One region of the Shouchella sp. JSM 1781072 genome, then DNA from elsewhere that is predicted to be linked to it. Evidence: a T-box and tRNA genes for the amino acid it is inferred to sense, from the RefSeq annotation. Region 1 holds a T-box; the other regions hold tRNA genes.
The links. The T-box of region 1 lies ahead of metG (methionine--tRNA ligase). A T-box ahead of a tRNA ligase gene usually reads a tRNA of that ligase, here a tRNA-Met.
Positions count from the first base shown of each region.

Region 1 (10,903 bases):
ATCAACAACATAAAGCTCATCCAAATGGTTGTGCGCCACTTCAACTCGCTTTAATTTTTTCGGAATGACGCCTAAGACGTGACCACCTTTTTCTAACACTTGATCGGCGATCGCTCCCATGCATCCTACTTGCGCACCACCATAAACGAGCGTTCGCTTCTGGTCAGCAAGTAATTCCCCCAGACGCTTCGACTCTTCGATATAAATAGGGTTTACTCCACTACTAGATCCACAAAAAACAGCTAATGATTTTATCATCTTTGAAAATCCTCTCTGTCTAAATACTCTCATTCCTACCTAAATAACGTTTCGACAGTTTTCTTCGTTCCCCTGTTTTTAAATAAAAATGTTGCAAAGAACGCTTAGGCTACCAACCTTCGTACGAAATCACAAAATGAATCGCCGTTAATTCACTTGTAGGATTCTCGTAAACATGTGGTTGATCCCCACGGAAACGAATGGCATCATGTTGCATCAAGTGGTACCGTTTTTCTTTTATCTGTACCTCCAATTCACCTTCCATTACGGTAATACTTTCACTTACACCTTGGGCGTGTGCCTCAGATTGATAGACAGCACCGGGCTGCAAATAACCTCGATATAGTTCGTAATGTTTTTTTTGGAACAAAGGCTCCACTACAAAGCTCTTATCTTGACTAGCCAATTCGATTGATTGTTGCTTTCTCACTACTTCAACATCTTCTTCAATCATTAAGAGTGAGGAAACAGGCACTGAAAGACCATTTGCGATCTTCCAAACAACAGACAGTGTCGGATTCCCTTCACCTTTCTCTATTTTTAGTAACGTCAGCTTACTTATATCAATAGACTTTGCAAAACCTTCAAGACTATAACCTTTTCCATGACGTAATGTCCGAACTCGTTCGCCAATTTGTCGAGTAACATTTCCTTCGATCGTACTCACCTCAACTATTTTAATTTACAGAAAGTTTATTATAATATACAATAAAGTCAATTTAAATATACATATTGTTTAGTATACAATACATCGAGAGGAGAAGTCATGGTTAATCGTTCATTAAAAGAGGCGCTCGCTGATGGTTTACCTGTCGCCATTGCAATCGCTTCATACGGTGTTTCCTATGGAATCCTTGCCAATCAAGCCGATTTTTCAGTTATAGCTGCTACCGTGATGTCACTTCTTTTATTTGCTGGTTCCGTTCAGCTCGTTGCCGTAGCAATGTATGTGGCTGGTGCAACTGTTCCAGCTATCTTATTCGCTGCTTTTCTCTTAAATTTACGTGACTTTTTGTATGGAATGGATTTATCCAAAGACCTTGGTGGCATGAGTAAAAAATGGCGATTTCTTAGTGTTTTCGGTGTTTCCGATGAACCTTATTTTCTTGCGAAGGCTCGGTTTGCTACTAAAGGAACCGACCTTCCTTATTTCTTTACTGTGACGCTGTTGTTTTATATTGCTTGGGTAATCTCTTCTTTTTTAGGTGTGTGGGTAGGGGATCAAATTGATCCTTTGAGATTTGGCTTAGATCTTGCCTTTCCTGCTGCTTTTACTGCTTTGCTTATGCCTGCGTTAACGCATATTGCAGCGTGGGTTACGGTAGCAGTAGCCATCATCATTACATTATCTCTAGAATGGCTTTATCCAGGAAACAGCTTAACCATTATCATTTCCGCTTTGATTGCACCACTTGTAGGTATTCAAATCAAAAGAAAGGTTGTACGCGATGACTGATCAGTGGTTATTAATTGGCCTATTAGCCATTATTGTGTTTTCCATTCGTTTTATTGGATTGAACTTGTTAGGCAACATTAAACTAAACCGTACAGCGGAACTTTATTTTCAGTATGTACCCGTTGCCATTCTCACAACATTATTGATGAAACAAGTGTTGACGATTGAAAAGACCTCATCTACTCTGATCTCTTACCCAACTTTACTCGTTTGTTTATGTACAGGACTTATTTTTTATTTCTCCAAACGGTTTTTTCTCTCAGTAGTGATTGGAGTACTAGCTGGAGTCCTAACGCGCACATTTTTCTAAGAAAAGCGGCAATAATCTAAAATCAAACAATACCCCCGTCGTTACATGACGGGGGTCTCGTTTAAAAATCTTCAAATGCAAGTACGGCAACCATTCGACTTGCAGCCATACTTCCATTCGCTGCAGCTAGAACGATTTGCTGTGCTTGATTCATGGTCATATCTCCTGCGACATAGACCCCTTCAACACTAGACTGACCAGACTCATCGACTTCATATCCACCTTGGTCGTTCTTTTTACAATCAAGCTGATCCGCTAACGAAGAAGCTTGCTGCAATTGACTGGTAACAAATCCTCCAACACGCTCCAATTCAACACCAGTTTCAAAACGGATGCTCGTCAATTTTCCTTCTTCACCAATTAGAGACTCGACTTTTTCATCCATCACTCGAATCCCTCTCGATATCAGCTCTCTCTCTTGTTCAGCTGTTAAAAGGTTCTTGCCGTTCGTAGCAAGCACTAAATCTTTACTCCAGTTCGAGATTATTTTCGTGAACATATATGCATGATCACTCTCTGCAAGTACAAGCAACGGTTGATCACGAAGTTCCCAGCCATCACAAAATGGACAAGGAAATAGACTTTTCCCATAAAATGAATGAACCCCTTTAACCTCAGGTAAACCATCTTTCAAGCCAGTCGCAAGTAAAACTTTACGTGCTTTCACCATTTTATCTTCTGCTTCAACAACAAAGACATTTCCTTCTTTTTTAACGCTTGTTACTCGCTGGTTCTCAACCTGAATACCCGGATATTTTTTTAAGTCTGCAAGCGCGTTTTCTTTAAACGTCACCGGGCTCACTCCATCTTGTGTAATAAAGCCGTGCGAGTGTGCCGTTACTTGGTTCCGTGGTTGATCTTCATCAAACAAAATAACCTCACGCTTGGCTCTTCCCAATACGAGAGCCGCACTTAATCCGCCAGGTCCTCCACCAATAATTACTGCGTCTATCATGTCAACACCCTTTCTTAGATATTATAGATTCATTATGTCTGTAATAACAATAAAAAGAGGATGACTACTCTTTGACAGCAGTCATTTTCATAGCAATCTCTTCAATGTACGTTTCACTTAGCTCTTTTTTTAACCGGTCTTCGGCGTTTGTCATCGCTTGTTCAATTAGACAATCATGACTCTGTTCCGCATCATCATGCTCAGATGAACAGCGAAACATGACCGTTTGGCCTTCAATCGCATGAATAACATCTAAAAATGAGATGCTTTTTCGATGAGGCGCTACACTATACCCACCATTTGCCCCTGGTGTTGAATCCACTAACCCTGCTTTTACAAGCTTCGTTAAGATTTTAGACAAATACGTTGGTGACACATCTTGTTTTTTCGCTAAGACGTCCACGCCTGTTGAGCGCCCTTTTTCTACCGTAGTTAAAAAGACCATCGTATGCAGCGCATAGTTTGTCGCTTTTGAATATTTCATGTTCATCACCTACAGACGTTATTACAGACCTCTTATATCTTTAATTGAGTGTAGCATGCGTAAAGAAGCTCGTCAATTTTTTCATTTGAAACTTTCACGCTTGCATACTAAGATTAAGAAAAGATATCTAAAAGTTCTGTTTTCATTATACAAAAAAGAGAATTGTTTTAAAATCTATTAGCTTGGAGTGATTCGATTGGCCATTAACCACATAACCTTTTCTGTTTCGAATTTAGGAAAGTCCATTCGGTTTTATGAACAAGCGCTAGGCGCAACCCTCCTCGTAAAAGGAGAAAAACTAGCTTATTTCGATTTAGATGGCATCTGGCTTGCGCTTAACGTAGAGGAAAGCATTCCTCGAAACGAGATTGGCCAATCCTATACCCACATTGCTCTCTCTATAAAGGATGAAGAATACGAAAATACGTGGAGGAAGCTGGAAGCGTTAAATGTTAACATTCTTAGCGGAAGAACCCGAGACAAAAAAGACAAACAGTCGATTTACTTTACCGACCCAGACGGGCACAAATTTGAGTACCACACTGGAACCTTACAAGATCGACTCGATTACTATCGCACAGAAAAAAGTCATTTGACATTTTATTAATCAATGAAACTTGAACAAGTGCATAATCAATTTATTTTGGATTGGCATGATGCCATGCAGACAGGTAATACTAGTAAATTGGAGAGGATGACAGACTCGTACTTTGTTACTTTTTTCTATGAACCAAGTGAAAAACCATTGTTTTTCACGAAAGAGGAAGCTTTAATTGGTATGCAGCAGTCTGTCAATGAATTAAGAGGTGCAAAGAAACGATTTAATAATCGTCTGATTCGAATGAAGAACGACAATGAAGCCGTTGTTTTTTATGAATTAATTGTGGAGAAAAATGGGGAGCAGATAAGTCGTCTTTTCACAGTAGAGAATTGGAGTCGCGATCATGACAAATGGTTTCTCGCAAATGAAATTCAACAGCAACTTTAAGAGGGCAGCGCTGCATCATCGCCCTCTTTTTCACGTTCACACGTACAAATCAAACATATCTATGTCATAGCCGCTTTGTTTCATGTAGGTAAACAGTTGGGCACGATGATGGAATACATGTGTGACTACTTCCATTAGCCATTGAATTTGGGTTGAGCCCGTTTCCAAGTAAAAAGGGGCTGTTTTTTTCGTCAAAAAATCTTGATCAGACAAAGAGATCACATACGCCTTATATTGCTCAAACCCACTATACATCTGTTTCACCTTATCTTCAGCAGTGGCTAACGCTTCGTACTTTTGTTCTAGTGCTCGAATATGATCTGCGGGATGTTCTTGCATGATAGCTAAATCAACTTCTGGAATGGCGATGAGGTGCGCGATTAACTCTTTTATACTACGCATGTTTTCAGCAGGTCGATAGGGTAAATCCCCCTTCTTCAGTTTTTTAAGTAACCCTTCAATTGAACGAAACCCTACTTCAAGCTCGTGTAACGCCGTTTCTTTTATCGATTGGACTGCATTCATATTGGCCAACTCCTTTCTTTACTTTCAAGTATAAATGGTTACCGTGACAAAAACTGTCACCTTACTGATAATTTCCCCATAGCTTTTGCAATTTCTCTTGTATCAAGTCAATCGCTTCTTGCGGTTCTTTTATCGTCGCCTCCGAACCTAAATTCCAAATCAAGTCAGTAAAATATCGAACTTCCTGAAGCGGAACGATTGCTTGAATTCGACCTTCACCATTCTCTGCTACATGGATGAATCGCTCCAAGTCCAATATCGATTGAGCTTTCCTCACACCTGTTCGTGTTAATTCCACTATGAAAGAACGAGGGTGCTCACATTCTTCCTCCAGTTGGTGTAACCAATCAAGAACCGACTCATATGGAAGCACTACTGGTCTTTTCTCACTTTTTTTAACAGCAAGAATACGATCAGCCCGAAACAACCGAATTGCATTTCTCTCAAAACAATAAGCGGGACAGTACCAGAATCCATAGGAACTATAAAGACCAATCGGCTGAATTACTCGCTCCATCTGTGTATCTTCTTTTTGATATGTAATTTGAATAGGCGTGCTGCTCGTAGAGGCATGCAAAAGCTCTTCTAAGTAACGCGTCGGATGAGGACGTAATGGATTCCAAAAAACAATCCTTCCACTCATTTTTTCAATTGTTTCTTGTGCTTCTTTCGAAAAATGCTGCTTTAACTTTTTTAACGCAAAATCGGTCTCTGTCTTAAAAGGCAGAGCTGGAAAATATGCTAACGATTGAAAGGAAAAATAAAGTGCCACTGCCTCTGTTTCTTTTAGAAATAACGGTGGGAGCATTTTTTCGGAGATTCGATAGTATCCCCCTCCGTGTCCAACTTCAGAATAAAAAGGAACACCTAACGTACTCAATTCTTCTAAATCTCTTAAGATCGTCCGATACGAAACTTGAAAATGTTCGGATAGTTCCGTAGCCGTAAATTTCGTTCGTTCATTAATATAAAGCATCATTTCGATCAATCGAGCTGATTTCGACATCAGTTCACCCTTTTCTTCTGAAAATTCTACTTGCTTTTATCTTACTTCCTGCTATGATAAGAAACAATATACACAAAACGCGATGATGAGGAAAGTAAACCAATCAACGTCTTTAGACAGAGAGCTTCGGGTGCTGAAAAGAAGCAAAGAACAATTGGTTGAACATGGTCTCTGAGCAGCACCGCCGAGCAAGCTGTTAGGTGGTGACGAGCATAGTCACTCGTTACAAATGCCTGGGTATACGAACGTCATGACGTTCCGTACTTATTGAGGCTTGTTATGTGAATAACGAGTAAACAAAGGTGGTAACACGGGTATAACACTCGTCCTTAGATGAATTCTAAGGGCGAGTTTTTTTATTTTTAGGAGGGATGAACAATGGCAATTTTTATTGGAGGCGCTTGGCCCTATGCAAATGGTTCTTTACATGTTGGCCATATCGCCAGTTTACTTTCGGGGGATGTATTAGCTAGATATTTTCGTCAAAAAGGTAAAAAAGTGCTTTACGTTTCTGGTAGCGACTGTAATGGGACACCGATTATGGTTCGTGCACGTCAAGAAGAGACTTCCCCAAAAACGATTGCCGATCGCTACCACGAAGAGTTTAAGCAGAATTTTACAGATTTAGGCTTTAGTTATGATCTTTATACAAGAACGGATCTTGAAGATCATCATCAAACCGTTCAAGAAATGTTCTTACAATTATTAAAAAATGGCCATCTAACTAAGCGATCGGTTGAACAAGTCTATTGTCATCACTGCACACAGTTTTTGCCAGATCGATATGTGGAAGGCACTTGTCCAACATGCAGAAAGGATGCTAGAGGCGATCAATGCGACCATTGTGCAACATTGCTTGATCCGACTACGTTGGAAAACAGACGTTGTAAAATCTGTCTTCAACAGCCCGGAGTTAAAAACACCGAACAATACGATCTCACTCTTTCTCACTTCCAAAACCACCTAAGAGCTTATGTGAACGAAGCAAAAGCACAAAATGTATGGAGAGAAAATGCTGTTATGTTAACAGAACGTTATCTAGATGAAGGGTTGCAAGACCGAGCGGCAACGCGAGACCTTGATTACGGCGTACCTGTCCCACTTGAAGGCTCCGACAATAAGAAAATTTATGTCTGGATTGAAGCAGTTGCAGGCTACTATACAGCTAGCAAACAATGGGGCAAGTTAACAGGAAAAGAGTACAAAACGTTTTGGAAAAACGACACTCGCTCTTACTATGTTCATGGAAAGGATAATATTCCTTTTCACACATTAATATGGCCGGCAATCTTAATGGGATTAAGAAAAAATTCTAGTCTACCGACCTATATTCTATCAAACGAATATATGACAATTGAGCGCCAAAAAATTTCGACGAGCAAAAATTGGGCCGTATGGATACCTGATCTTCTTCAACGTTTTCATGCTGATACCATTCGCTACTACCTAACTGTTAACGCGCCTGAACAACGAGATGGCGACTTCTCGTGGCGTGAATTTGTTTACAGTCACAATAGTGAATTACTAGGAGCATACGGCAATTTTGTTCAACGTACCGTGAAATTTATTCAAAAATCATTTAACGGTACGCTCCCAAAACATAGCATTGACCAGAAACATAGAGATAGTGTTAACCAGCTTTACGTAACCATCGGACAAAAAATTGAGAAAGGAGAGATTAAAAGTGCTATTGAAGACATTTTTTCTTCAATTCGCTCTGCTAACAAATATTTTGACGAGCGGAAACCTTGGGCACAATTGAAACAGAATCCCGACGCATGCGCGTATACGTTATACCAATGTTTGTACATGATTGTTAACTATGCTCAGCTTCTCCATCCATTTTTACCTTTCTCAAGTCATGCAATCAAGGAGTCACTGCATCTTGACTCTTTTACCTGGAAATCAATTGAGCCATCAGGATTGCCAATAAAACAATTCCACCCACTATATGAGCGAATCGACGTTGACGTCATTGATGAAGAAATTGAGCGTTTGAATCATTTAGCCACTAAAAAAGAAAATTGATTTAAAGGGGCTTAAGAGTATGTCCCTTTCATCATTTTTTTACTGATGTATAAGCCATCATTCCTAATGAAAAGAAGATAATAATGGCTAACACAATTAACCAGAGGGTAAGAGAATCCATTTTTATGCCTCCTTACTTTTTTAAGTATCTATTCTCTTTTTTCAACTCAAGCAAACACAAAAAATAAAAAATTCAGAATTAAGATTGACAATTGTCTTTCTCATTTGAAATACTATTTATAATCAAATCAAGGAGCTGACAACGTTGCCAACCTTCTACCATCCTTTATAAAACAATACATCTTTTATTCGCGGACCTCCTTCATCATCAAGCTTTTCTTACGACAAATGATGAATGGAGGAAGAGAAACGATGACACATCATTTATTTGACTATTATGTATCAGAACAAAATCAAATTTTTTCTGGCTGGGATTTTTCCCACCTTTCTAAGTTAGGACGGTTTGGCAGTAGTTTATTGCCGTGGTCCTATGGTTCACTAGCTCTTTCATTAATCAAAGATTCAGAAGCCGTTCTGGATATGGGGACTGGCGGAGGGGAGTTTTTTTCACGATTACAGCCCTTCCCAAAAATCGCTTACGCAACAGAAGGATATGCACCGAATCTAGAAATTGCTCGAAACCGCTTAAAGCCACTTGGTGTTCATGTTGTCTCTTTCGAAGATGATCACCACATCCCCTTACCAACGAACACGTTTGATTTAATCTTAAATCAACATGATTCTTTCTGTGTGAAGGAACTAGCTCGTCTATTAAAAAAAGGCGGAACGTTTTTAACACAACAAGTTGGTGGCTTAGATTGTCGTGATTTAAACATCGCTCTAGGCGCTGAAATCGATCAAACGTATTCGGGCTGGAATATAAGCTCATCCTTAAATCTGTTCTCAGGTACCTCTCTTGAGATTGTTGACGCCCAAGAACATGTTGGGGTCCAACGTTTTTATGATGTTGGCGCCATTATTTATTATTTGCACGCCATCCCTTGGCAAGTACCTGATTTCTCTGTTCAAACGTATGAACATTCTTTGAAGAAGATTCATGAGAGAATCCAACAATGTGGCTACATTGACTTCATTCAACACCGATTTTTAATTAAAGCGATTCGACTTTAAACGTTACTCATTGAGTTGATGTGATCTCACCAATCGTCAAACTTTTAATTCCCCAGGAAATAAACTGTCAAAAAACACTAAAGTTCGTGTTCAATTTAAACATGAAAGGTGAATAATGTTGAAGATTACCCGAAATCCGCAAACTGTCCATCCGCCAGTTGCGCCGTACGTACATCAAATGGAAATCGCAGAACCGTGTAGGTGGTTAACGTTATCAGGGCAAGGCTTTAGACGGTTCCGTACCTGAAGAACCTATCGATCAGCTTAAACTAGCATTAGAAAATGTTAAGTTGAATCTAGAAGAAGCGAGCATGGGCGTAGAAGATTTAACGAAACTCGTTTTTTATTTAGTAGGCGAATTTAATAGCGAGTCTCGACGTGAAGTCATAAATCAATTTCTAGGCGAACATCTCCCTTGTACCACCATGATGTATGTTGTTGCTTTGGCTGCTCCCCCTTTTAAAGTAGAAATTGACGCTTGGGCTGCCCAACCGATACATGAATAATAAAAAAAACCCATGAGTATCAAGCTCTACTCATGGGTTTCTTCTGTTTTATACCGTATAGTAACCATGCAACAGCTAGAACGGTCATAATCATACTCGATACGTAAAACACCATGTTTAAATCAAACCAAAACAGAATAAAGAATGACAGCAATGGTCCAAATGCAGCTCCTAAATCAACCATAATGGTATGGAGGGTCATCATTTTCACAGAATCGGTTTTAGCCGCCGCTCCAGCAGCTAACGTATCTGTAACGGTGACAAACATCGTCGAAGCTATCTGAAAAACAAAAATAACGATCAGCAAAGGAACAATGATGTCTACATACCCTAATAACCAAAACGTGATGATACTAAAAGATAGCGGAATGAGAATGAGTCCGTGCTTGTTTTTTGTCCGATCAACCATTCGTCCGAATAAAGGTGCAATAAACGGTTCCCATGACCAGCGAAAGGCTTGGATCGCTCCGGCTAATGCTGTAATACTAATAATCGTTCCAAAAAGCGTCCATTGTTCATCGTAACTTTGACCAATCAGTGTACTTAACGAAGATGCGAAGATGCCTAATACGATAAAACCCATCGTCGCACTCGTTGCAATGACTAAGCGCGTATATGGAGTGAGGAAAGATAAATCAAGGTTTTTAAACTTATTTGCAGCCTCTTGTGCAGCTTTTTTCTCTTCTGTTTTTGGAATAAGAAGATAGATAAATGGAAGAAGCAAAAAGGAGCCAATTGCAAAAACGGTTGTGACAGCTGTAATGGAAAAGATATCAATAAAAAAGCCTCCTGCTAACATTCCTGTTAAACCACCTAAGCCCCAAAGCCCGTTATATAACCCCATTAACTTGCCTCGGTTATGATCCTCAGAAGACGACACCACCGTCAGCATTCCCCCAAGTCGAATGAATGACCACGCAATTCCCCAACACATCCGCATGATAAGGAGCACAATAAAGCCATTTGCTAAGCCATAAGACAGTGTACTAAGTCCGGCCAACAAAACCGCAAGTAAAATACCTACACGAACATCATATTTTTTATAAAACAAACCAACTAACGGTGTGATCGGCAAGCGGACAAATCGATTAATCGCCAAAAGTACCCCCACTTGCCATACTTCCGTTAAACCAAAGTCCTGCCAATAAAGTGGTAGAACAATAAACAACATGGAATCTCCTAAAACCGTGACAGCAGTTATAAGTGCAATTGCAACAACCTTCGACCTTGAATTCATCTTTTCAAAAATCATCTCC
Region 1 is NZ_JBHFQE010000002.1:259,616-270,518, forward strand. Features, by position in the region: gene ACE1TH_RS10635 (LOG family protein) at 1-255, opposite strand, end outside; gene ACE1TH_RS10640 (helix-turn-helix domain-containing protein) at 368-925, opposite strand; gene ACE1TH_RS10645 (AzlC family ABC transporter permease) at 1,025-1,714, shown strand; gene ACE1TH_RS10650 (AzlD domain-containing protein) at 1,707-2,024, shown strand; gene ACE1TH_RS10655 (NAD(P)/FAD-dependent oxidoreductase) at 2,086-2,979, opposite strand; gene ACE1TH_RS10660 (Rrf2 family transcriptional regulator) at 3,044-3,463, opposite strand; gene fosB (metallothiol transferase FosB) at 3,654-4,070, shown strand; gene ACE1TH_RS10670 (hypothetical protein) at 4,074-4,451, shown strand; gene ACE1TH_RS10675 (DinB family protein) at 4,488-4,976, opposite strand; gene ACE1TH_RS10680 (helix-turn-helix transcriptional regulator) at 5,038-5,982, opposite strand; T-box leader at 6,056-6,316, shown strand; gene metG (methionine--tRNA ligase) at 6,361-8,010, shown strand; gene ACE1TH_RS10690 (class I SAM-dependent methyltransferase) at 8,383-9,141, shown strand; partial or broken gene ACE1TH_RS10695 (RidA family protein) at 9,260-9,647, shown strand; gene ACE1TH_RS10700 (MFS transporter) at 9,667-10,884, opposite strand.

Region 2 (10,903 bases), on a different contig from region 1:
CGGCGCCATCACGTTGAGATATGATAAGATTCTTTAATTTTTCGTTCGCCAGCTCCATTAAAAATTCATTATCCTCATGCTGCCATTCTTCATAACGACGAATATGTTTGTAGTTTAAAGGGTTTTCTCCCTTTAAAAATGGCATAATCTGTTTACGGAACCGATTCCTAGTATACGCTTCCGATTGATTGCTCGAATCATTTCGGTATGGAATATGATGGGTGCGACAATAATTTACAATCATCTCTTTATTGACACATAAAAGCGGTCTTACCAGCTTGCCAACTGCAAAATTCCGCTCTAGCGTGATCCCAAGTCTACGATAGGGGCTTGTGCCACGATTTAGCTTCATTAATGTTGATTCTGCATGGTCGTCCCCGTGATGTGCAGTCAGTAAAACATCGGCATTTACTTTTCTCATGACTTCCTCAAATGCCCGGTAGCGAACCGTATGGGCCGCTGCTTGAGTCCCGACATGATCACTTATTTTTTGAGCGCTCACATCGACATTTCTTTGTTCAAGGGGAATCTGTCGTGCTGCACACCATTCCTTTAGAAAACGAGCATCTTCTTCTGACTCTTCGCCTCGAAGTTGATGATTCACGTGTACGGCGTGAAGCGTTAACGACCACTCAACTCTCATGTCTTGCATGATGGACAAGAGCGCCATTGAATCAGCACCACCAGATACAGCCACGAGAATGGTTTGATTTTCTTTAAACAAATCGTTTTCTTCAATAAAGTTTTGAATTTGCTGTTTCAACTCGTTCGCCTTCCTTGACTAAAACTTAGATACTAATAAGTATAGAATAATCAAGAGTCCAACAAAAGCGATTAAGAAAATTAAATCGGTTATGGCATGCTTTTGACGCTGTTTCTTTATTCTTGTCATCCTAGAAGTATTGATTTCCGCTGAAGAATAAGACGTCTTCTTTGTTGATTTTAAGTGAAGTAGCTCATTTTTCATATTCTCTGCACTTTGGTATTGGCCTTGTAGCGCCCCCAAAATGATTGACTTAAACGGTTTTAATTGCTCTGAACGTTCTATTTGTTTTTTCAGTTGTTCAAGTGGTTTATGGCTTTCTTTTTTTAACTGACTAGGATACGCACAATGGATCATTAATATGGCAACGGAAAAAAGATCGTAGCTCACTTCAGCCTTTCGTGATCCACCAACCCAGTAGCCGCGATCGTACAATTCTGTATACTCTTTAATTGCTCGATCTTTTTTTGTTGTGCCACCAACATCTAATAACCTGACCTGGGAAGCATGTTTCGTTACGATAATATTTTCAGGTTTTAAATCTCCGAAAATCCAATCCCTTTCATGTAGCTGCTGTAGTTGTGTGAGTAACTGAATGATGACGACAGAAAGCCACTCGCTTCCCTTCCCACTCATAAACCTTAAAAAATCAACACCTTGAATATACTCCATTACATAATACGGGATGGCACGACTCATCGGCGTCGCTTGATAATCATCAACATCATGTAAATAAGGTCCAAGACGAATCTCTTGAACCTTACTTAATTCTTTAAGCACATTGACCTCTTGTGCGATCGACATTTGATCCAGCCCAAATTTTATTGCTACTTTTCCATCAATGGACTGTGCAAGATATACAACACCAGTGACGCCCTCACCTAATTGACGAATAAGTGTATAGCTGCGCGCATTCCATTTGCCCACAATCGTTAAGCCGGGAGAGACCTCATTCTCTTTAGCCGAAAAGTTGTTCATCTACATCACCTATAACTTTCCTTCTTGAACGATTGCCTCTCATAATTTCAATCGCTGCTTTAAGAGCAGGCCCTGTTGGCGTCAGTCCTCCTGATGCTAACTTATTAAACAATTTATTTAAACGGTTCAAAGTCGGAGAAAAGTCCATTACTTTTTCCACTGGTTGCTTTCTACCAGGGAACGTATAAACAGCAAAGGACGTCTCCCCTGTTCTCGAATTTAACCCGATTGAAAGATCTTCTAACGCCTCTTGAACTTTGCTGAGCTTATTTGCCATGCTCGCGCTTGTATCAATTAGGATTAACACATCTAGTTGAGCGGTTTCGCTAATTTCATCGACGACTTCCATCACTTCTCCTCTTTTTTCAGGAGGAAGAGCGTCCATCTCTTCTTCTTTTCCTAAGATCTGCTTTAATTCTTGATTAATGACACCGTGCAACGTTTGCGTCATTGCTTTTTGAGTAACAACCTGCACAGTCTGTGACAATTGCTTGGCGTATACAATTTCACTGACACCACCTCCAGCATCGGCAATGGCCTCCACTTCATTAAGTCCATGAAGATTTTCTTTTTGATCACCCATAATCCCTATGACATTTACAGCAATGCCAAATTCTTTCGCCAGTCGAGCTATTGCAATTGGATCTTCACCATCATTTGAGTACCCGTCTGTTATCAGTAAGATTTGTTTTAATGTCCCTTTCATCGCGTTCCCTCCAGCTAGCCCATAGTCTTACAAGCATCGCCATCAAGAAACGCTTTTATACGCTTATGTTCCCGTCGCCTGCTTAAAAAATGGTCTTCCTTTCTTCGGCTTTTGGATTTTTGGATGGATTGGAATTGACGTCCATTTCGGTTTGTGTAATTTTACTTGAGTGACCACAATGGTCATGTCATCCTCTATCACGTTTCCTTCCTCCGAACGAATGACCCGTTCTAAAATAATGTCCGCTACTTCTTGAGGATCGTCGGTTTCAATTTCTGATATAACGCGCTTCATCCATTGCTCACGATTTTCAATGGATCGCTTCGCTTCTAATACTCCATCGCTACACATAATTAACAAGTCGCCATCCCGAAGTTGTTCATGGACAACTTCGACTTCAAATTCTGGGATGATTCCCATTGGAAGGTTGCCTGCCTCCACTTTTGATACACGTTCACCTCTTTTTATGAAGCTTGGTGTCGAACCAATTTTCAGAAATTTCGCGTGTGCATCATGCATATCAATCATTGCCAAATCCAGTGTTGAAAACATTTCCTCTGTATTTCGCAGTGACAAAATGGAATTAACAGATTTAATCGCAACGGTTTCTTCAATGCCTGACTGCAACACTTTTTGTAAAAGCGCCAATGTCTCGCTACTCTCCAAGTATGCTTTTTCACCGTTCCCCATACCGTCACTAATGGCGATCGCATATTTATCGCTGTTTAGTTCAATCATCGAATAATTATCTCCTGATAACCACTCTCCCCCTTTGGCGACCTTAGCCACGCCAGATTCCATTACAAATGGTTGCGCCGACCCGAACGAAATATGGCTGTATCCATTTGCATAAAATTTCGGCTCCTCTCGTTTTAACATAATCGTTTCTTTTACCAAATCGGACAACATTGGCGCAATCACCTTTTCCGCTTCTCCGTTTGCATGATCGCACTGAACACTCATTTCAATTTCAATTCGCCCACTTTCAATGCTGTAAATATCAATATGACCAACATCCATCCCAGCACTACGAAGCGCATCAACCATATATTCTTCCTGAATTAAATGAGGTTGCTTTTCTTTTTGAATTTCTTTTGCAAAATCCCCCATCACTCTGGAGACCCCTAATAATTGGTCAGCTACCAATCGTTGACTTTCTTGAACTTGTCTTTTAAGTTCTTTATTTGCGCGATATTGATTTGTTTCCATATTGATCGCCGCAATCACTTGGTCAGGTTTGCGACACTGACTTCTCCATTGCCGCTGTAGTTTTGGATCGTTCATCGTACCGTTCACTTCAATATGGTCCACCATTTTTGACATGGAATCGTACGTTTGATTAAAATTTTGAACCCAACACTTTTCTTTCATCATGCACATTTGGCATGTTTTCTCCGTCACATGACTAAGCAGAACATCCACATCATTTGAATGTTGTTCTTCATCACTCTTTTGCTGGACTTTAAAACTATTAGACAACGTTTGAAACAGAGACGAAAAGCGTTCAACTCTTCCCGCGGTCGCATCTCGTACTTTGCGTAAGTATTGCTGTTGTTCTTGTGAATGTTCGACTGTCCCAGGGATATATTTTGCAATCGTCTTAAGCCACCCCCTTGGCGTTAAGAGAAACAACGCAATGGCGATCCCTGTTTCAGCGACCGTTCCAGCAAGACTTCCACCACCGTCGCCGTAAAGACCAATTAACAGTGTTCCTACTAATAAACCAAATGCGACACCGAGACGATTCCCTTCTTTTAATAGACCACCTAATAACCCCGCAAAAGCAAGCAAGCTCATCTGGTACAAACTAGCCACACTCGCTAAACTTAAGATTAACCCTGTCACAACCCCCACAGTTGAACCTATAGCCGCTCCCCCAACAAATGCAAAAATAAGTACTAAATACCGGGCGAGACTATGCTGCATCACAATGTCATTTAATGCCCATCCAATTGTCCCCGTCATAACAGAAGCAAGTAAGATAATTAAACAAATAATTTCTTCATTTCGTAATGCTTGTCCCCCTCGCTTCCCGGTAACGAGCGGTATACTCTGAACAAAGATCATCGTTAAGATAAACGCTAGGCCGGCTTCCACCGTTGCCATCATTAACGAATACTGGCTCACTGTCCCTGTTGTAACAAAAACAACCCCTATCCTTGTTACCATACTTGCTCCAAATACAAGGTACGGAAGCGATTTTCCTGGCTGATCTAAAAACGTTTTTGCCCCTCTATATAGTAATAGGAAGATTCCCATTCCAATGAACGCGTAAGCAATTTCGCCATGGTAACTAAAAACGGTCCCAGCGAGTAATGCTACACCAGCTATAAGCGCATGACTTCGTCGTAACAAAAATACTGCAGCAATGAACGGAAGAATAAACGGCGTTAATTCTGCTAGGATCATCGCTCGTCCAAGTAAGAAACCAACAATCGCAATGAGTAATCCCCATTCAAAGAAAAGTGTTTTACCCATATTCCTTAATGCTTGTCCACTTACGACTAAACGAGCTTGTACATGATTGAACCTTTCAAAAGCACCTGTCGCCAAAAGTGTTCCTGTAGACTTGTCTGTTTTATTCATTGAGCGCCCACCACCTATTCAGATATCGTACCGTTACTATATCAATGGCAATGAACAGAATTTGTCAGAATTACGAAACATTTTTTAAAAGACTTTCGACCTTCTTCGGCTCCAGTAGCAATAAAAAAGCACATTCGCTAATAAAAATGGAAACCATGCTAGCAGATTCACGCAAGTTAGCACTACCTTTGCCAAGAAATGACGGAGAAAAAGATGTTTAAAAAATAAATAATGGTTCTAGACACGGAATCACACTCTACCTTTGTATGAAATTACAACAGCCACGACAAAAAAAGATGATCCTCATTAATGAGAATCATCTTCTTTGTTCTTTGATAGCGGCGGAGGGGATCGAACCCCCGACCTCACGGGTATGAACCGTACGCTCTAGCCAGCTGAGCTACACCGCCATGTTTTTCACGACGCTTATTACTATACTTCTTTTTTCAAAAGAAGTCAATAGAAGATGAAAGAAAAAGAGTGATTGCTCACTCCTCTTTCTCCTTCAGTCTTTTTATATCACGGACGCTACGTTAACAAGCTGCATACTAACCTCGTTTTGCGCCTCTGCCTCCACGTTTTGATTCAGTTTGACGCTTAATTGTTGTTAGACGTTCTTCGCTATCTTTTAAGAAACGACTCACCTTATCTTCAAAAGATGGCGTAACACGTGGTTTGCTTCCACCTCGAAAACCACCTGACTGACGATTTTGACGTGGTGAATCAGAATGAGAAGGGCGAGACGGACGAGGTGGTCTCTTTTCTTCTACTGGTTTGTCAATGGCCTTACGGATCGAGAGTCCAATTTTGCCATCATTTTCAACATTGACGACTTTAACGGTTACCTCATCACCGACTTTTAATAATTCATTAATATCTTTAACATAGTGATCCGCAACCTCACTAATGTGCACAAGTCCTGTTTTTCCTTCTGGCAATTCAACGAATGCGCCAAAGTGTGTAATACCAGTAACCTTGCCTTGCAGCTTGCTGCCTGCTTCTATGGACATGAAAACGTACATCCTCCTTAAAATTTTAGGTAAATTCCATACTTGACAACATTATACTCGACAGGAAAAAAACGTGTCAATCGCTGTTTTGCTTTGTGACGTTAATTCTTTGCTCGCCTGGGAATGTTAAGAAGTAATCTCTTCTCGCAATATCCTGTATAAACTCATCATCCTGGTAGTTTGTGATTTCTTGTTTGAGATCGTCTCGTTCTTCTAATAATGCTGCTTGCTCTGCTTGTAAACGTTCATATTCAGCTTCTTTTTCACTGATTTGCGATGTTTGATTAAACAGCGTAATGCCACAAATGATCATTACTATTCCGAACACGACCCCCATAAAGGTTAAACGTCTAAATAAACCTTTCCGACGCTTTGATTGTCTGTCTAATTCTTGCTGCCGTTGCTCCATATACTTTGTATCAATTTCTCTAATTGTTGCTCGATTAGACGCCAATTTCCTCACCTCTACTTCTTCTTCATTAAACGGCTGCAGAAACCCTTTATTTTTTCATAGATAGGCTGTCCTTTTTTTAATACTTTGACAACACCAAGAAGAGACAGAATGAAATAAATAGGCTTCACTAGCAAATAGAAGACAAGACTCCATAATGTAAGTACTATCATCATAGCTAAACGCCTACAAATGTGCAATAACCATTTTATAGGGATTAGGATGAGAATCTTTAATACGTACAAAAGGAGAGAGAAAAGTTTCATAAAGAATGTAATGAATCCTTCGAGCGCATGGTTGTAAAAGCTTTTAAATAGCGCTTGGTACATGGCATATCCAAGTAGCAGCGCAATAAATACAAAAATCCGCACTTCTCCAAAATTCACTTGATATAGAATGTAGAAAATAAGAATAGCCTGTACGGTCCAGAAAGAAAGATCCAACAATGCCGTTCTACTATCAAAGGAATGTCTTTTTCCAACAAATCGGCTGTATGTATCGATGGCCGCACCGAGCCAAACCCCCATTGCGGCCATGGATAACATTGACATGAATTGGACTGTCAGTGTCATTATTTAAATAGCTTTCCGAATAGTCCTTTTGATTTTCCTTGCTGATTTTGATCGACATAAATTAAATCGTAAATCTTTCCTTCAATAGACACATTCCCTTGTTCTACATTCAAATTTTTCATATGAAGATTCTGTCCTTTAATTGATAGGTAGCCCATAACCGTCTCTAATAAAAATTCTTCATTATCAAAGCTATCGACTTGCTTTACACCCGTTATATCTAACTGCTTTCGACCTTTTATCGTAATATCATGGTCATTGTTTTTTCTTTCCCTTCCCATTGGTGCTCCAAACTCGTAGTTTGTCTGATCCATACTATGCACGCTCCTCGAAAAAACAGTTCTTTACTTGATAGTTATGCGTCGTTTCAGTAAGGTAGAACAAGCTATTTAATTCAAAGATCGGAGGGTTGTTTGTTGAAAACCTTACTGCTTGACCCAGTAACAAATGAAAAAGCGTCATTTCTAGCAGATGCAACGCCCATCTCCACATACGAGCAAATTTACGAAGAATTGTACTCTCTTTTACTGTGTACAAGCTCATTTTTAATGGAAAGCGCGGAAGCACCCTCTTATTACGAAGCGTTGCAACTCAGACACATCGACGCCGTGCTTGCGCTTATGATCTCACCAACGTTTACGTTTTCTTACGAGGCGCATACAACCGTTTTATCTTTTTTACGCTTTATGGACGGGCTGTTACTTACAAAAACTCAACTTTTGCAACTAACAAATGAAGAAACTCTAGCCGAAGCCATTCAAAAAATTTTTTCGAATGCTCCTCTAAAAGCTGTATTCATTCAAGACGACCATCATGTTTATTTCTATGATCACCGAAATCTCGATCAACCGAAACGCCTTTCTCAAAAAGACATTCTATCTCAATTGAGCCAATACGAATAAATAGATTCACCACAAAAAAGATGCTTAAGGCTTATCGCCTTGAGCATCTTAGGAAAACTCAATTTTCTTTCGTTTGTTTTTATGTTTATGTTCAATTTTAATTTCTTTGTTTCGCTGTTTAAATTTCTCATTGTGCGAAGAAACAAACGCTTGTTGATTTGCTGTCGGTTCAAGGAATTGTTTGACACCATTTACAGCTGTAGCGCCTTCAACAAACGCACCGGAAATCAATTGAAGCTTACCTGCATGCCTCGTCACATCACCTGCAGCAAAAATACCCGGCTGACTTGTTTCCATTCGAGGCGATACACGAACAAAGCCATCAGCTTCTAATTCAAGCCCTGCCTCCATAAGGAAACAGCCATCTAGCTTCATCCCGTGATTTACTATGACTGCATCAATATCAAAACGCTCTTCTAATTCAGTTTCACAATTTGAAAGCGTAACGGAATCAATGTTTGCCAATTCTCCATGCAATTCTTTTATTTGAAATGGCGTTCGCAGCGCGACCGTTGATTTCATTTGTTCAACATTTTTCTCGTGACCACCGAAATCATGCCTTCTATGGCAAACGATAACCTCTTTGGCCACACCTACTAACTCATTTGCCCAATCAACTGCTGCATTTCCGCCTCCTGAGATTAACACACGCTTACCACGAAAACTTTCTATTTGCGTTACGGTATAGTGTAAGTTTGAGATTTCAAAGCGATCCGCACCCTCTAACTCTAACTTCTGCATAACCGGAATTCCGTGTCCAGAAGCGAGCATAACCGTTTTACTATAGTGTTTTTCACCGTTCGCATTTAAGAGCGTAAACGTCCCATCAGGCTCTCGCACCATTTTCTCGATATGTTCATTTGTGCAAATGGTTGGTTCAAATGTATTTGCTTGATTGACAAGCTGATCTATAAGGGTTGCACCAGGAGTAGGAGGCATTCCTCCAACATCCCATACAATTTTTTCAGGATAAAAGAGAATCTTACCGCCTAGTTCGTGATTGTATTCAATTAGCTTGACCTTGAGATCGCGCATTCCTGCATAGAACGTGCTGTATAATCCAGCAGGCCCACCGCCAATAATTGTTAGATCGTACATCTCGTTTTGTTGCACGGTCCTTCCCCCAATTTTGCTAGGATAATGAAAATCATTCTCATGTTACTTACAGTTTATGCAACAATGAGGTGAATTTCAAGCCAAAGCTTGATCATTCCTAAAAAAAAGTACCATTATCTGTGACAGCGATGTTAAGATGAGTCTTTTTTCGGTAAACGTTTGTTTTGATTTCTAAAGCGTTTACTTTTATAGTTTAGACAAAAGCAATCATTCATAAGGAGTGAAAATATTGAAAAAACCTGAAGTATTCCTCGCCCACTCTGTTCCTGGACGCGTATTAAACTATCTTGAAGAACATTGTACATACCAAATTTGGGATCAACAAAAGAACTTAAAACGAGAAGATTTAAAGGAAATTCTTAAATCAGTAGACGGTGCCCTTCTAACAGGTCACTCCGCTGATGCCGATCTTGTTAAGGACAGCGAGCGGTTGAAAGTCATTAGTACAGCAACTGTTGGTTATGATAATTTTGATGCGCAAGGATTGGCTAGTGAAAACGTACTGTTAACCCACACACCTTACGTATTAGATGAGACGGTCGCCGATCTTCTTTTCGGTTTAATATTGTCTGGTTCACGGAGAATTGCTGAATTGCATAGCCAGATCCAAGCAGGCAACTGGGATCGTAGCACTTCGCAAGCTGCACTTTATGGACAAGATGTTTATGAAAAAACACTCGGGATCGTCGGGATGGGACGTATCGGTGAAAAAATTGCACATCGGGCAAAAGAAGGTTTCGGAATGAAGATTCTTTACCACAATCGCTCGAACAGACCGAAAGCGGAAGAGCGTTATAACGCTGAAAAAGTTGAATTAGATGACCTTCTTACCCGCTCTGATGTAGTCGTTCTAATGGTACCTCTTACGGAAGAGACTACGCATCTTATTAACAAAGAAGCGTTACAAAAAATGAAAAAGACGGCTTTACTTGTGAACGGTGCTCGCGGCCCAGTCATTGATGAACAAGCATTGATTGAAGCCTTGCAAAACAACGACATCTTTGGTGCAGCCTTAGATGTATTTGAAACAGAACCCCTTCCTAAAGATCACCCATTTCTACACCTTCGTAATGTCACCCTTACTCCCCATATAGGGTCTGCCACAGCTGCGACAAGAGAAGCGATGGCGATGCGCGCGGTTAAAAACCTCGTTGCAGGAGCGAAAGGCGACACTCCGATGGACGTCGTAAAGCCATAGTCATAGAAGGTACAAGCAAAAAAAGATCTTTGTGACTGAACGTAGTCACGAAGATCTTTTTGTGTCAGTTTCGTACAGAAACACTTTCTGTTTGAATGGTAATGTCTGAGATGCCTTTAATCACGTGATCAGCTTTTGATAAGTCCTGGTTTCCTGAATGAGGATTAACAAAACCGATTACATCCATCCCAGCAGCTTTTCCGGCTTGCACCCCGTGTGCTGCATCTTCTAAAACGGTGCAGTCTTGAGGCTCAACACCTAATTGTTTTGCTACTTCTAAATAAATGTCAGGAGCAGGTTTTCCCTTTGTTACTTGTTCGCCACTTAAGACTACATCGAATTGATTCTTAATGGAAAAAGCGGTCAACACTGCATCAATAAAAGCGACGGGAGAAGAAGAGCCTAAACCAACTTTATAGCCCTTTTCTTTTAATTGCGCTAGTAATTCTCGTATTCCTTTAATTGGTTCTATTGATGCATCATTTAAATAGGCAAGTTTCTTTTCATTCGCTTCCACTAAGAGCTCGTCTACATCAAATGACGCACGATGCTTCGCTTTTAAAGATGCCCACATTTCATCTGCACGAACGCCGACATAGGATTCTAGCTCTCCCTCTTTTA
Region 2 is NZ_JBHFQE010000005.1:13,198-24,100, forward strand. Features, by position in the region: gene tilS (tRNA lysidine(34) synthetase TilS) at 1-763, opposite strand, end outside; gene ACE1TH_RS19570 (protein kinase domain-containing protein) at 782-1,741, opposite strand; gene ACE1TH_RS19575 (vWA domain-containing protein) at 1,722-2,447, opposite strand; gene spoIIE (stage II sporulation protein E) at 2,511-5,033, opposite strand; tRNA gene ACE1TH_RS19585 (tRNA-Met) at 5,370-5,443, opposite strand; gene ACE1TH_RS19590 (S1 domain-containing RNA-binding protein) at 5,582-6,043, opposite strand; gene ACE1TH_RS19595 (FtsB family cell division protein) at 6,120-6,497, opposite strand; gene yabQ (spore cortex biosynthesis protein YabQ) at 6,509-7,066, opposite strand; gene yabP (sporulation protein YabP) at 7,066-7,380, opposite strand; gene ACE1TH_RS19610 (hypothetical protein) at 7,483-7,968, shown strand; gene ACE1TH_RS19615 (NAD(P)/FAD-dependent oxidoreductase) at 8,017-9,066, opposite strand; gene ACE1TH_RS19620 (2-hydroxyacid dehydrogenase) at 9,305-10,282, shown strand; gene ACE1TH_RS19625 (HAD family hydrolase) at 10,347-10,903, opposite strand, start outside.
Region 2: it encodes a tRNA-Met, which carries the amino acid that the T-box ahead of metG (methionine--tRNA ligase) is inferred to sense. The anticodon was not compared.

Region 3 (10,903 bases), on a different contig from region 1:
AGAAGCGAAATGAAGAAGCGGCTACTAATGCTTCCGTCTATGAGATTGGATGATCCTCCTTTTGAGGCTGCTTCTTGTTAGTATGCAAGATATGCTTGTAAACAAGGTATGAAATGAGAGCACTTAGCAAGATAAACGATAATACAGCCATGTAGCGCATTTTATGTGCATAGATGTCCTCCTGAATCAAGAGCCACTGACCTCCTAGACCATAGCCAATATAGATGAAAAGGATTGTCCACAGTCCACTCCCGATTCCTGTAATAAGGACATACGTCTTGTAATGAAAACGAGTGATACCAGACACATATCCAATTAAATGTCTGATGCCAGGAATAAAAAAGCCAATTAACAGCAGCCATTTCCCATGCTGAATAAATAAGTTATGAACATAAAGCTGTTTTTTAGTTGAAAAATAAAAACGAGGACCATACTTTTCTAAGAAAGGAGCGCCTAATGTAGTGCCTAAAACATACGAGACAGACATCCCGCTCAGTGATCCAATAAAACAAATAAATAGGATAGTACTTAAGTGAAAGTATTCAATGTACGATAAATACCCAAGCGTAATAAGTAATATTTCGTCAGGTATAGGAAAGCCAGCAATCCCTGCTACTAATGAAAAAAAGACGCCAACATAGCCATATTGGGTAATAAATTCCTTTAAAATATCCATCGTTTCATTCCTAATAAAAGACTTTACTTACAGGATATACAACGGTCTAAAAAGATTCTATCCATTTATAAACTATTTTTGTTCAATTGCGACAGTTTGTACGTGATCAATCTTTTTCACAATATCATACAGTTGTGTCATGTACATAGTGCGTGGAATGGATAAGAGAATGTCTAGTTGTTGTTTATTGTCGTCAATGTCTCTAATTTTTACATCATGGATAATAATGTTTTTTTCTTTTCGCTTCTTCCAACCTTTTTCTTTTCGCTGGATGCTTTTAATTAAGTGGGTAGAAGTGGCTTCTTCAGCCATTACTACTTTTAGTGAAACATCAATTTGACTGAGAGAAGTAGGGCCAATGATTTTTAATAATGCAGGAATAACGTTAACGGCAATCAATATTAGTAAGACTGACAAGAATGCCTCTATATAAAAACCGGCTCCGATGGCAATGCCAATTCCTGAAGCTGCCCAGATCATGGCGGCAGTAGTTAATCCAGATATGACGTCGTTGCTTCGTCTTAAAATTACGCCTGCACCGAGAAAACCAACGCCACTAACAATTTGTGCTGCTAATCGCATAGGATCCATAGCAAGTCGTGCATTCTCTGTGCTTGAGAAATAGAGGTACGCTTCAACTGAAACAATCGTAATTAAGCAGCTAGCTATACAGATGACCATACTTGTTTTTAAACCTAGTGGTTTATGTTTAATTTGACGATCAATACCAATTAAAAAGCCAGAGAATAAGGCAATACTTAATTTTAGTAACACAATTCCCAATGAAATCACACCTTTCTTTATAGTCTATTTTTCTAGATAAACAAGAATGCTTAAGATCTTGTGGAAAGCGACTGCTTATAGTAAAATCAGTTTAACATTTCTAGGGGGTGAATCATGCGTCCCTTTTATACATGGTTTGCCGTTACGGCTGGTGGGGCGTTAGGTGGTCTAACCCGATTTGGCCTTACATATATCTTTCCAGGCCATGAGTGGGTCGGAATTTTCATTGCAAATCTTACTGGTAGCTTTATGATGGGGCTAGCTGTTCAAGCATTTAATGAGCGAATAAACGTATCACAAACTGTGAAAAAAGGCATCACAGTCGGATTTATCGGCGGATTCACTACAATGTCAACGTTTATAGCTGATTTCTTCTCGTTACTTACTGAAAATTCTCTATTAGCTAGTGTATACCTTCTTTTATCCGTGTGTGGTGGTATTTTATTAGCCTGGTTCGGGATGCGTATAATGAGTAAGAGGGCGATGTAATGATGTTCACACTCCTTCTTATATCGGTTGGTGGAGGCACAGGAGCGTTTCTTCGCTATACAATCGGTGAGATTTTAGCAAAGCGATTTAACTGGCCAAGTTTTTTTACGGTTATAACATTCGTGAACATCGTTGGAAGTGCGTGTTTAGGTATTGCTGTTGGATTCTCGTTTAACGAAATATTGGAATCTTTCATCATTTATTTTCTCGGCGGGTTTACAACGTTTTCGACATTTAGTATAGAGGCGGTACAATGTTTTAAAGATGGACACGCATGGAGAGGACTTTTGTACATTGCGTTAACGATTGTCGGGTCTGGTGTTGGCTTTTGGTTAGGGATCAATTTTATGCTATAAGAGAGAAAGGGTTTTGCATTGTGGAGAGAAAAAGGCATTTTATACGAATTCAGTACATTTTTACGGGAATGAACATATGAAAAACAAAAGTAAGGCAAAACCTATTTATCAAACATCTGCATTTGTGTTTGAGAGTCTTGATGGTATGGCATCGTATTTTTCCGGGGAAAAGGAATATTTATACTCACGCTATGGAAATCCAAATACCGATGATCTCGGCAAAGGTGTAGCGCTGCTAGAATAAGCAGATGACGGCATTGCAACCTCTTCAGGAATGTCGGCCATATTATGTGCAGTATTGCCCGTTTGTCGATCAGGCGATCATATGGCGGGACATATTCGTTATTTGAACAAGAGCTAAAAAATATGGGAATTGAAGTGAGCTTTGTTGAACCTCATACAGATTGGCAAAAAGCGGTGAAAGAGAATACAAGAGCGCTTTTCTGTGAGTCCGTTACAAATCCACATGTTCGCGTCGAAAGCATTGAAACTATGGTGCAATTTGCGCAAGAAAATCATCTGCATGTGATCGTTGATAATACGTTTGCAACCCCTTATTTCGCAAAACCATTGACGCTTGGAGCTGACCTGGTTGTTCATAGTGCAACGAAATATTTAGGAGGGCATAGTGATGTTACAGCAGGAGTCGTTGTTGGGTGTGAGCCACTTATTTCAAGAGTAAAACAACTTGTGATTACGATGGGAACGACGTTAAGCCCTTTTGAAGCTTGGTTAACATGCAGAGGCTTAAAAACATTAGGTGTGAGAATGGAAAGACAGTCTAGCAATGCGGCAATGCTTGCTGATTATCTGAAAAAACAACCGAAAGTTCAGCACGTTAACTATTCAGAGTCCTTATCTTCATTCGGGAATGGTGCAATTGTAACCATTCGTTTAAAGCAAGAGGTTGATATTCACGCATTTTTCTCTGGCTTTTCTTTTGTGAAGATTGCACCGACTTTGGCAGGGGTTGAGACATCAATCTCTTATCCAGTTGGAACATCCCATCGTTCCGTTCCTATTGAGAAAAGAGAAGCACTTGGGATTATTTCGCAAGATGTTCGCATATCTGTAGGAATCGAGGATCATCGAGATATTATAAATGATTTTGTAGATGCGTTAAAGAAAGCATAAAAAAACACCACCAAGTAGTGTGTGTATGACTTGGTGGTGTCAATAATAAGCTATTAAGATTTTTGGTTTCCTATAATAATAGACTCAATAAATTGAGAAAATAAAGCTACGTCTGTCACGAGGAATGCAGGTAATAGTAGCATGCCTAGAAGTAACCCCACTGGCGCAAGAACCATTAATCGAAATGCTTTTTTCATACGAACATCTCCTCAAAGATAACTAGTCTGTGTTTATTTTTCATATCATACTCCTCTTTCACAAGATTGACAAGAAGTTTTTTTGAGAAAAAAACTTGTATCATTTAAAAATATATGGTATATTTATTTTTGTTGTTAGGAAAACTACTTAAAACAACGCATTGATCTTATTTTAAAAAATAGATCGTGGTAATTTTATAACGACGCGGGGTGGAGCAGTCTGGTAGCTCGTCGGGCTCATAACCCGAAGGTCGGTGGTTCAAATCCGCCCCCCGCAATACCAATGAACCGAGATGCCCTCTCGGTTTTTTTATTTATCTAGAGGGAAGTGTACAGACCATGAGAGATGAATTTTCCTTTATTACGAGCATTACACCGAATCATTATTTTCAGAAGCAGTTATCAATTGGAATTGGTGATGACGCAGCGGTGTACAAAACGTCAAATGAAACGGAACAAGTCGTGTGTGTCGATGCAATGGTGGAAGGGATTCATTTCCGTAAAGATACACTAAGTTCCTTTCAAATTGGCAGAAAAGCCTTAGCAATTAACATAAGTGATCTTGCTGCAATGGGCGCAACTCCAGCATATTATCTTGTTACACTTGCGATTCCTCGGACGTGGACAGATGAAGAGTTACAAGAAATTTATAGAGGAATGAATCAAATTGCCGCTAGCTATCAAATGGATTTAATTGGTGGCGACACGGTTTCGAGTGATTCACAATTAATGTTATCTGTCACGGCGATTGGGACAGTTAAAAAAGGTCAAGCGTTAAAGCGAAGCACAGCGAAACCAAATGACGTTGTATTCGTAACAGGCCCTCTTGGTCGTTCCGCAGCTGGATTGCATCTATTACAACAAAAAAATAATAAACCATTTACGAATGAAGAATTAGTGTGTATTCAAGTCCATCAGGAACCCGAACCTCAGGTGGATAGTGGCATGCTTTTTTCGCAAGTGAACAAACGGATCGCATTAAATGATATTAGTGATGGATTATCAAGTGAAGCGATGGAGTTAGCGGAGGCGAGTAAACAGCAAATTGTTATTGAACACTCAAAGCTGACGCCGGTTTTGCCGAGTATTGAGACAGCAAGTTTGGAGCGTAAGCTTGATTGGCTGTTTAACGGTGGAGAAGATTTTCAGCTAATCGGTGCTACGTCTCGAGAAACCTTTCAGCAGCTACAAAAAAGTGCTCAAAACGACTTGTTTGAGATAGGGTATGTCCGGTCCGGTTCCCCGAGTGTGTTTATGCGAAATGGCGAAACCGAGTCTTTAATTTCTAAAAGTGGCTATAATCATTTTAATTAGTGGAGTGTTCGTTATGCAATCGTATCAATTAAGATCATATTCAGTAGAAGAGACGTTACGATGGGCGTCTTCATTTTCAACTGTTTTATTACCGAGTGACTGCTTGTTACTTGATGGCGATTTGGGTGCTGGTAAGACACATTTTGTCAAAGGCTTAGGCAGTGGATTACATGTGAAGCAAATGATTACAAGTCCAACTTTTACGATTATTAAAGAGTATGAAGGAACGTTGCCTCTCTACCATATGGATGTTTATCGTGTTGGAGAAACAGCAGAAGAATTAGGACTAGAAGAGTATATAGAGGGGGAGGGTGTCACGGTTATCGAGTGGGCTCATTTGATTGCAGACATGCTTCCAACTACTTATTTTTCATTGAAGATAGAAAAAGTGAGTGAGACAGAGCGTGTGTTAACGTTTAAAGCAAAAGGAGCTTCACATGTAAAGCGTTTAGAGGAGTGGTTAAATGACAACGATATTGGGAATTGATACGTCCTCTTACCGTCTAGGCGTATCGGTTTGTAAAGATGGACAAGTAATTGCGGAATATTCAACGTGGTTAAAGAAAAACCATGCTTTGCGATTAATGCCAGCAGTTGAACATGTTTTACAAGATGTGGACCTAAAGCCAGCTGATTTGGATGCGATTGCTGTTGCAAAGGGGCCAGGTTCCTACACTGGTGTAAGAATGGCTGTGACCACTGCAAAGTCGTTGGCTTGGGCGTTGAAAATTCCGTTAATCCCGCTATCGACATTAGCCGTCATGGCAGAAGCTGGTCGATACTTTAATGGAATGATTGTTCCTCTTATTGATGCAAGAAGAGGGACTGTTTTTGCTGCGTGTTATCAAGCAACAGAAGACGGGACGATTTCTGCAAAAGAAGCTGAAAAACATCAATCGCTTGCAGATCTTTTAGAACAGCTGAAAACGATGAATCAACGTATTTTGTTTGTTGGTGAAGATGTGTCTCTACATCAAGAGGCAATTCAAGCTGAATTAGGAGACCAAGCGATGTTTACCCCTGGTGCTTTACCGAGTGCGCGTGCAGGTGCATTATGCCTTCTTGCTTTACGTCAAGAACCTGTGGAGAATGTTCATGCATTTACGCCAGATTATCACCGACTGCCTGAAGCGGAGGTGAACTGGCAGCATGAACAACAGCGAAATGAAACCGAACGTTCAAGTAAGGAGAATGGAGTTCGCAGATATTGACGACGTTCTTGTACTCGAACGCGAAGCTTTTACAACTCCGTGGACAAGAGAAGCGTTTGAAGCCGAATTAACAAGAAACAATTATGCTTATTATTTTGTACTTCAAGAAAATGAAGCGATTATTGGCTACTGCGGCTTGTGGAAAGTATTAGATGAAGCGCAAATTACAAACGTTGCCATTCTCGAAGCACGACGAGGACATTCTTATGGTGAATACTTATTACGCTCGATAATGGAGTGGTTAAAAATGGTTGAGGCAAAAACGCTCTCACTTGAGGTAAGAGCATCCAATGAAATTGCACAAGGACTTTACGAAAAACTGGGATTTTCAAAAGCTGGGATTCGAAAAAATTATTATGCAGATAATCAAGAAGATGCATGGGTAATGTGGGTGATGTTAAATGACAATCATATTAGCAATTGAAACAAGCTGTGATGAAACCGCTGCGGCAGTCATTCAAAACGGAGACACGGTTTTAGCAAATGTTGTCGCAACGCAAATGGAAAGTCACGCAAGATTCGGAGGCGTTGTTCCGGAGGTAGCTTCCAGGCATCATGTTGAATCGGTGACAGCCGTTGTGGAAGAAGCGATGGAGCAGGCGGATGTAGGATTTGCTGATTTAACAGCTGTAGCAGTGACGGAGGGGCCTGGACTTGTTGGTGCGTTACTCGTTGGAATTCATACCGCTAAAGCGATTGCGTTTGCGCATCAACTCCCGTTAATTGGCGTCCATCATATTGCAGGTCATATCTATGCAAATCAATTAGTACAGCCAATGGAATTTCCGCTTCTAGCACTGGTTGCCTCTGGCGGGCATACGGAACTCATTTTGATGGAAAAAGATGGTCAGTTTGAACAAATTGGTCAAACGCGGGATGATGCAGTAGGGGAAGCCTACGATAAAGCTGCACGTGCCATGAAACTTCCGTATCCTGGCGGGCCGAACGTAGAAAAACTTTCATTAGAAGCCACTGAAGAAATTGAGCTGCCAAGATCTTGGCTTGAAAAAGGTAGCTACGATTTTAGCTTTAGTGGGTTAAAATCAGCTGTCTTAAATCGAATTCATAACGATCAGCAAAAAGGGATCGAAACGAATGTAGCAGCGTTAGCAAAAGGGTTCCAGGAAAGCGTCGTTGATGTATTAGTAACACGTACGGTGGCGGCTTATGAGCAATATGAGCCTAAGCAAGTGTTAGTTGCAGGAGGAGTAGCTGCAAATAAAGGGTTACGTAAAGGGTTGGAAGAACGCTTGGCACAGCGCGTAGACCTTGTGATTCCACCACTGCATTTGTGTACAGATAATGCAGCGATGATTGGGGCGTGTGCTCACCAAATGTGGATAAACGGTGCAAAAGGCCAACTTAATATGAATGGACGACCAGGAATGCCGTTAACGTCATTTTCGCAGTCATTATAGAAAAAAGAGAGTAGCGGCTACTCTCTTTTTTTACTGCAACGATTCCCATTCTTCCATTAAAGCGTCCATCTTTTGTCCATTTGATGCAAGTTGGTCTTGGATCTCTTTTGCTTTAACGTGATCTGAATAGACGTCAGGTTCGAGCATCTGTGTCTCAAGTTCTTGATTTTCAAGCTCTAGAGATTCGATCTGCTCTTCAATTGCAAGGAGGCGCCTTTCCTTTTGACGCTCCAAACGTTTCAGTTCTTTATCTTGTTGATAATTGGTCTTATCTGTTTGTTCAGCATGTGTTGCTTCAATCGTTTTCGTCGTTTCGTCGTTAAGTGCAGCTCGTTCAGCCATTTCTTTTTTCTTGTCTGAGTAGTAGGTATAGTCACCGAGGTAGCTTGTTGTTACCCCATTTTCTAACTCGACAACACGTGACGCGATTCGGTTAATAAAATAACGATCGTGCGAAACGAACAAAATGGTACCTGGATAATCGATTAGTGCGGCTTCCAACACTTCTTTTGAATCAAGATCTAAATGGTTGGTCGGTTCATCAAGGATAAGAAGGTTCGCTTTTACCATCATTAACTTCGCTAAAGCCACTCTTGCTTTTTCACCACCACTTAAGGAAGAGACAATCTTCAAAACATCATCGCCACTAAATAAAAACAGCCCGAGTAAACTGCGAATCTCTTTTTCCACGGTCCCGGGAAACTCATCCCAAACTTCTTGGAGCACCGTTTTATTGCTTTGAAGTTTTGCATGCTCCTGATCGTAGTAGCCAACGGAAACATTGCTACCAAACAAAATTTGCCCACTAGTATAATCGATTTGTTCTGTAACAGCTTTTAAAAGGGTCGTTTTCCCTGTACCATTATCGCCTAATAAACAGACCGATTCGCCTCGTGTGAGCGCAAGATCCATATTCGAGAAAACGGTATGATCGTCGTACTTCACTTCCAGTTCACGTATCGTAAGCACGTCGTTCCCAGATTGACGAACAATATCGAACCCAAACGAAGCTGATTTTTCATTTCCTTGAGGGCGTTCAAGGCGATCCATCTTCTCCAATTGCTTTCTCCGACTCTGCGCTCGTTTTGTTGTGGAAGCCCGGACAAGGTTTTTTGCAACGAAGGTTTCAAGTTTTTCAATTTCTGCTTGTTGCTTTTCAAATTGCTTTAGCTCTTGTTCATAACGCTTTGCTTTTTCCTCAAGATAAAAGCTATAGTTGCCGTGAAATGTTGTTGTTTGATGGCGCGAAAGCTCAACGACTTTTGTCGTTAGACGATCAAGAAAATAGCGATCATGGGAAACGACTAAAAGTGAACCTGGGTAATTGTTCAAATAATTTTCTAACCATGTAAGTGTCACCATGTCTAAATGGTTTGTGGGCTCATCAAGAACAAGAAGAGCGGGTTTTGATAAAAGAAGTTTTCCTAGAGCAAGCCTTGTTTTTTGCCCGCCGGATAACGAAGAAATCGGTGTTTCATAATCAAATTGTTGAAAATGAAGACCAGAAAGAACCCCTCGAATATCGGCTTCATATTGATAGCCGCCTTGTTCTTTAAAATCATTTTGCATTTGATCATATTCTTGCAAAAGCTTTGTGTACGCATGATCAGGCAGTGGATCTGCCATTTGTTGTTCTAGAGACCGCAACTGTTTTTCCATTTTAATAAGTGGTTCAAAAACAGTTACCATCTCATCCCAAATGGTTTTCGTTGATTTTAAGTCCGTATGCTGTGAAAGGTAACCCAGTTCAACGTTTTTTGGAATGACAATGTCGCCTGAATCAATACCCATGTCTCCAACGATCATCTTTAATAACGTTGATTTACCAGCACCATTTCGTCCGACTAATGCAACTCGCTCATTGGACTGAACTTCTAGTTTAACGTTTTCTAAAATTGGCTCGGCGCCAAACGACTTTGAGACGTTCACACATTGTAATACAATCATTTTTAGTCAACCTTTACAAACAAATTTCTATACTGTCATCAGTTTACATCAAATGACAAACAAACAACAACAAATCATTCTATGGGAGCTCTTTCATTTTACGAAAAATGGTGTACAATAGAGGGGAAGCAAGTTGCGAATGTAGCTTGATGCTCGGAAAGGGGCGGACATGAAATCAGACCAACTAAAGATTCCTCAAGCAACAGCAAAACGCTTGCCGCTTTATTATCGGTTTCTAGAGAATCTTCACACATCAGGCAAGCAACGGGTTTCCTCAACAGAGTTGAGTCAAGCGCTTAAAGTAGACTCAGCAACGATTCGCAGAGATTTCTCATATTTTGGAGCGTTAGGAAAGAAGGGATATGGGTACAATGTACAATATCTTCTCTCTTTTTTTCGAGATACACTCGATCAAGATGAGAGAACGAATGTTATTCTTGTCGGCGTCGGAAATTTGGGAACAGCCTTACTACAGTATAATTTCTCTAAAAACAATAGTACAGTCATGACCCATGCTTTTGATGTAGATGAAAAGAAGATTGGCACATCGATTGGCGATGTACCTATTTATGACTGGAATAAGATTGATGAGATTGGAATGAACGATACAGCGATCGCTGTGTTAACCGTACCAGCATCACAAGCGCAAAATAGTGCGGACAAGCTCGTTGAAGCAGGCATTAGCGGCATACTTAATTTTACACCGGTACGACTCTCAGTACCTGAACATATTCGCGTTCACCATATTGATCTTGCAATTGAATTGCAAGCGCTTGTATATTTCTTGAAACACTATCCACTTTAAAAAGGGAGGCATACACACATGCCATTATCAGGAGGAAGTTTAATTATCATTGCGATTGTAGCATTGATTATTTTTGGTCCAAAGAAATTACCTGAGTTTGGAAAAGCTGCAGGTAGTACGTTGAAAGAATTCAAAAATGCAACAAAAGGTTTAGCCGATGATGACGAGGATAACAAGCCAGCAAATGTTCAAAAAGAAAAAGCATAAAAAGAATATTCCTCTATCAGATATGTCGATTATGGATCACGCAGTGGAATTAAGACGCAGGGTTCTCGTAATCCTCGTCTTTTTTGTAGTTGCGCTGATTGGCGGCTTTATGCTAGCCGTCCCGGTTATTTCTTACTTGCAAACTGCCCCTCAAGCAGTCGATATGCCGTTTCACGCTTTTCGATTAACGGATCCTTTAAGAATTTACGTTAATTTTGCGATGATTGTTGCGTTTGTGCTCGTTATACCTGTAATTCTTTATCAACTTTGGGCATTCGTTGCACCTGGTTTAAAAGAAGAAGAGCAAAAAGCGACGCTTGCATATATTCCGATCTCATTTTTTCTTTTACTTGCAGGGTTTGCATT
Region 3 is NZ_JBHFQE010000001.1:403-11,305, forward strand. Features, by position in the region: gene ACE1TH_RS00005 (DedA family protein) at 38-676, opposite strand; gene ACE1TH_RS00010 (MgtC/SapB family protein) at 749-1,459, opposite strand; gene ACE1TH_RS00015 (fluoride efflux transporter FluC) at 1,574-1,948, shown strand; gene ACE1TH_RS00020 (fluoride efflux transporter FluC) at 1,948-2,304, shown strand; gene ACE1TH_RS00025 (PLP-dependent transferase) at 2,381-2,548, shown strand; gene ACE1TH_RS00030 (trans-sulfuration enzyme family protein) at 2,611-3,438, shown strand; gene ACE1TH_RS00035 (hypothetical protein) at 3,492-3,635, opposite strand; tRNA gene ACE1TH_RS00040 (tRNA-Met) at 3,840-3,913, shown strand; gene thiL (thiamine-phosphate kinase) at 3,975-4,949, shown strand; gene tsaE (tRNA (adenosine(37)-N6)-threonylcarbamoyltransferase complex ATPase subunit type 1 TsaE) at 4,963-5,436, shown strand; gene tsaB (tRNA (adenosine(37)-N6)-threonylcarbamoyltransferase complex dimerization subunit type 1 TsaB) at 5,414-6,160, shown strand; gene rimI (ribosomal protein S18-alanine N-acetyltransferase) at 6,114-6,584, shown strand; gene tsaD (tRNA (adenosine(37)-N6)-threonylcarbamoyltransferase complex transferase subunit TsaD) at 6,562-7,578, shown strand; gene ACE1TH_RS00070 (ABC transporter ATP-binding protein) at 7,609-9,525, opposite strand; gene ACE1TH_RS00075 (redox-sensing transcriptional repressor Rex) at 9,695-10,330, shown strand; gene tatA (twin-arginine translocase TatA/TatE family subunit) at 10,349-10,537, shown strand; gene tatC (twin-arginine translocase subunit TatC) at 10,545-10,903, shown strand, end outside.
Region 3: it encodes a tRNA-Met, which carries the amino acid that the T-box ahead of metG (methionine--tRNA ligase) is inferred to sense. The anticodon was not compared.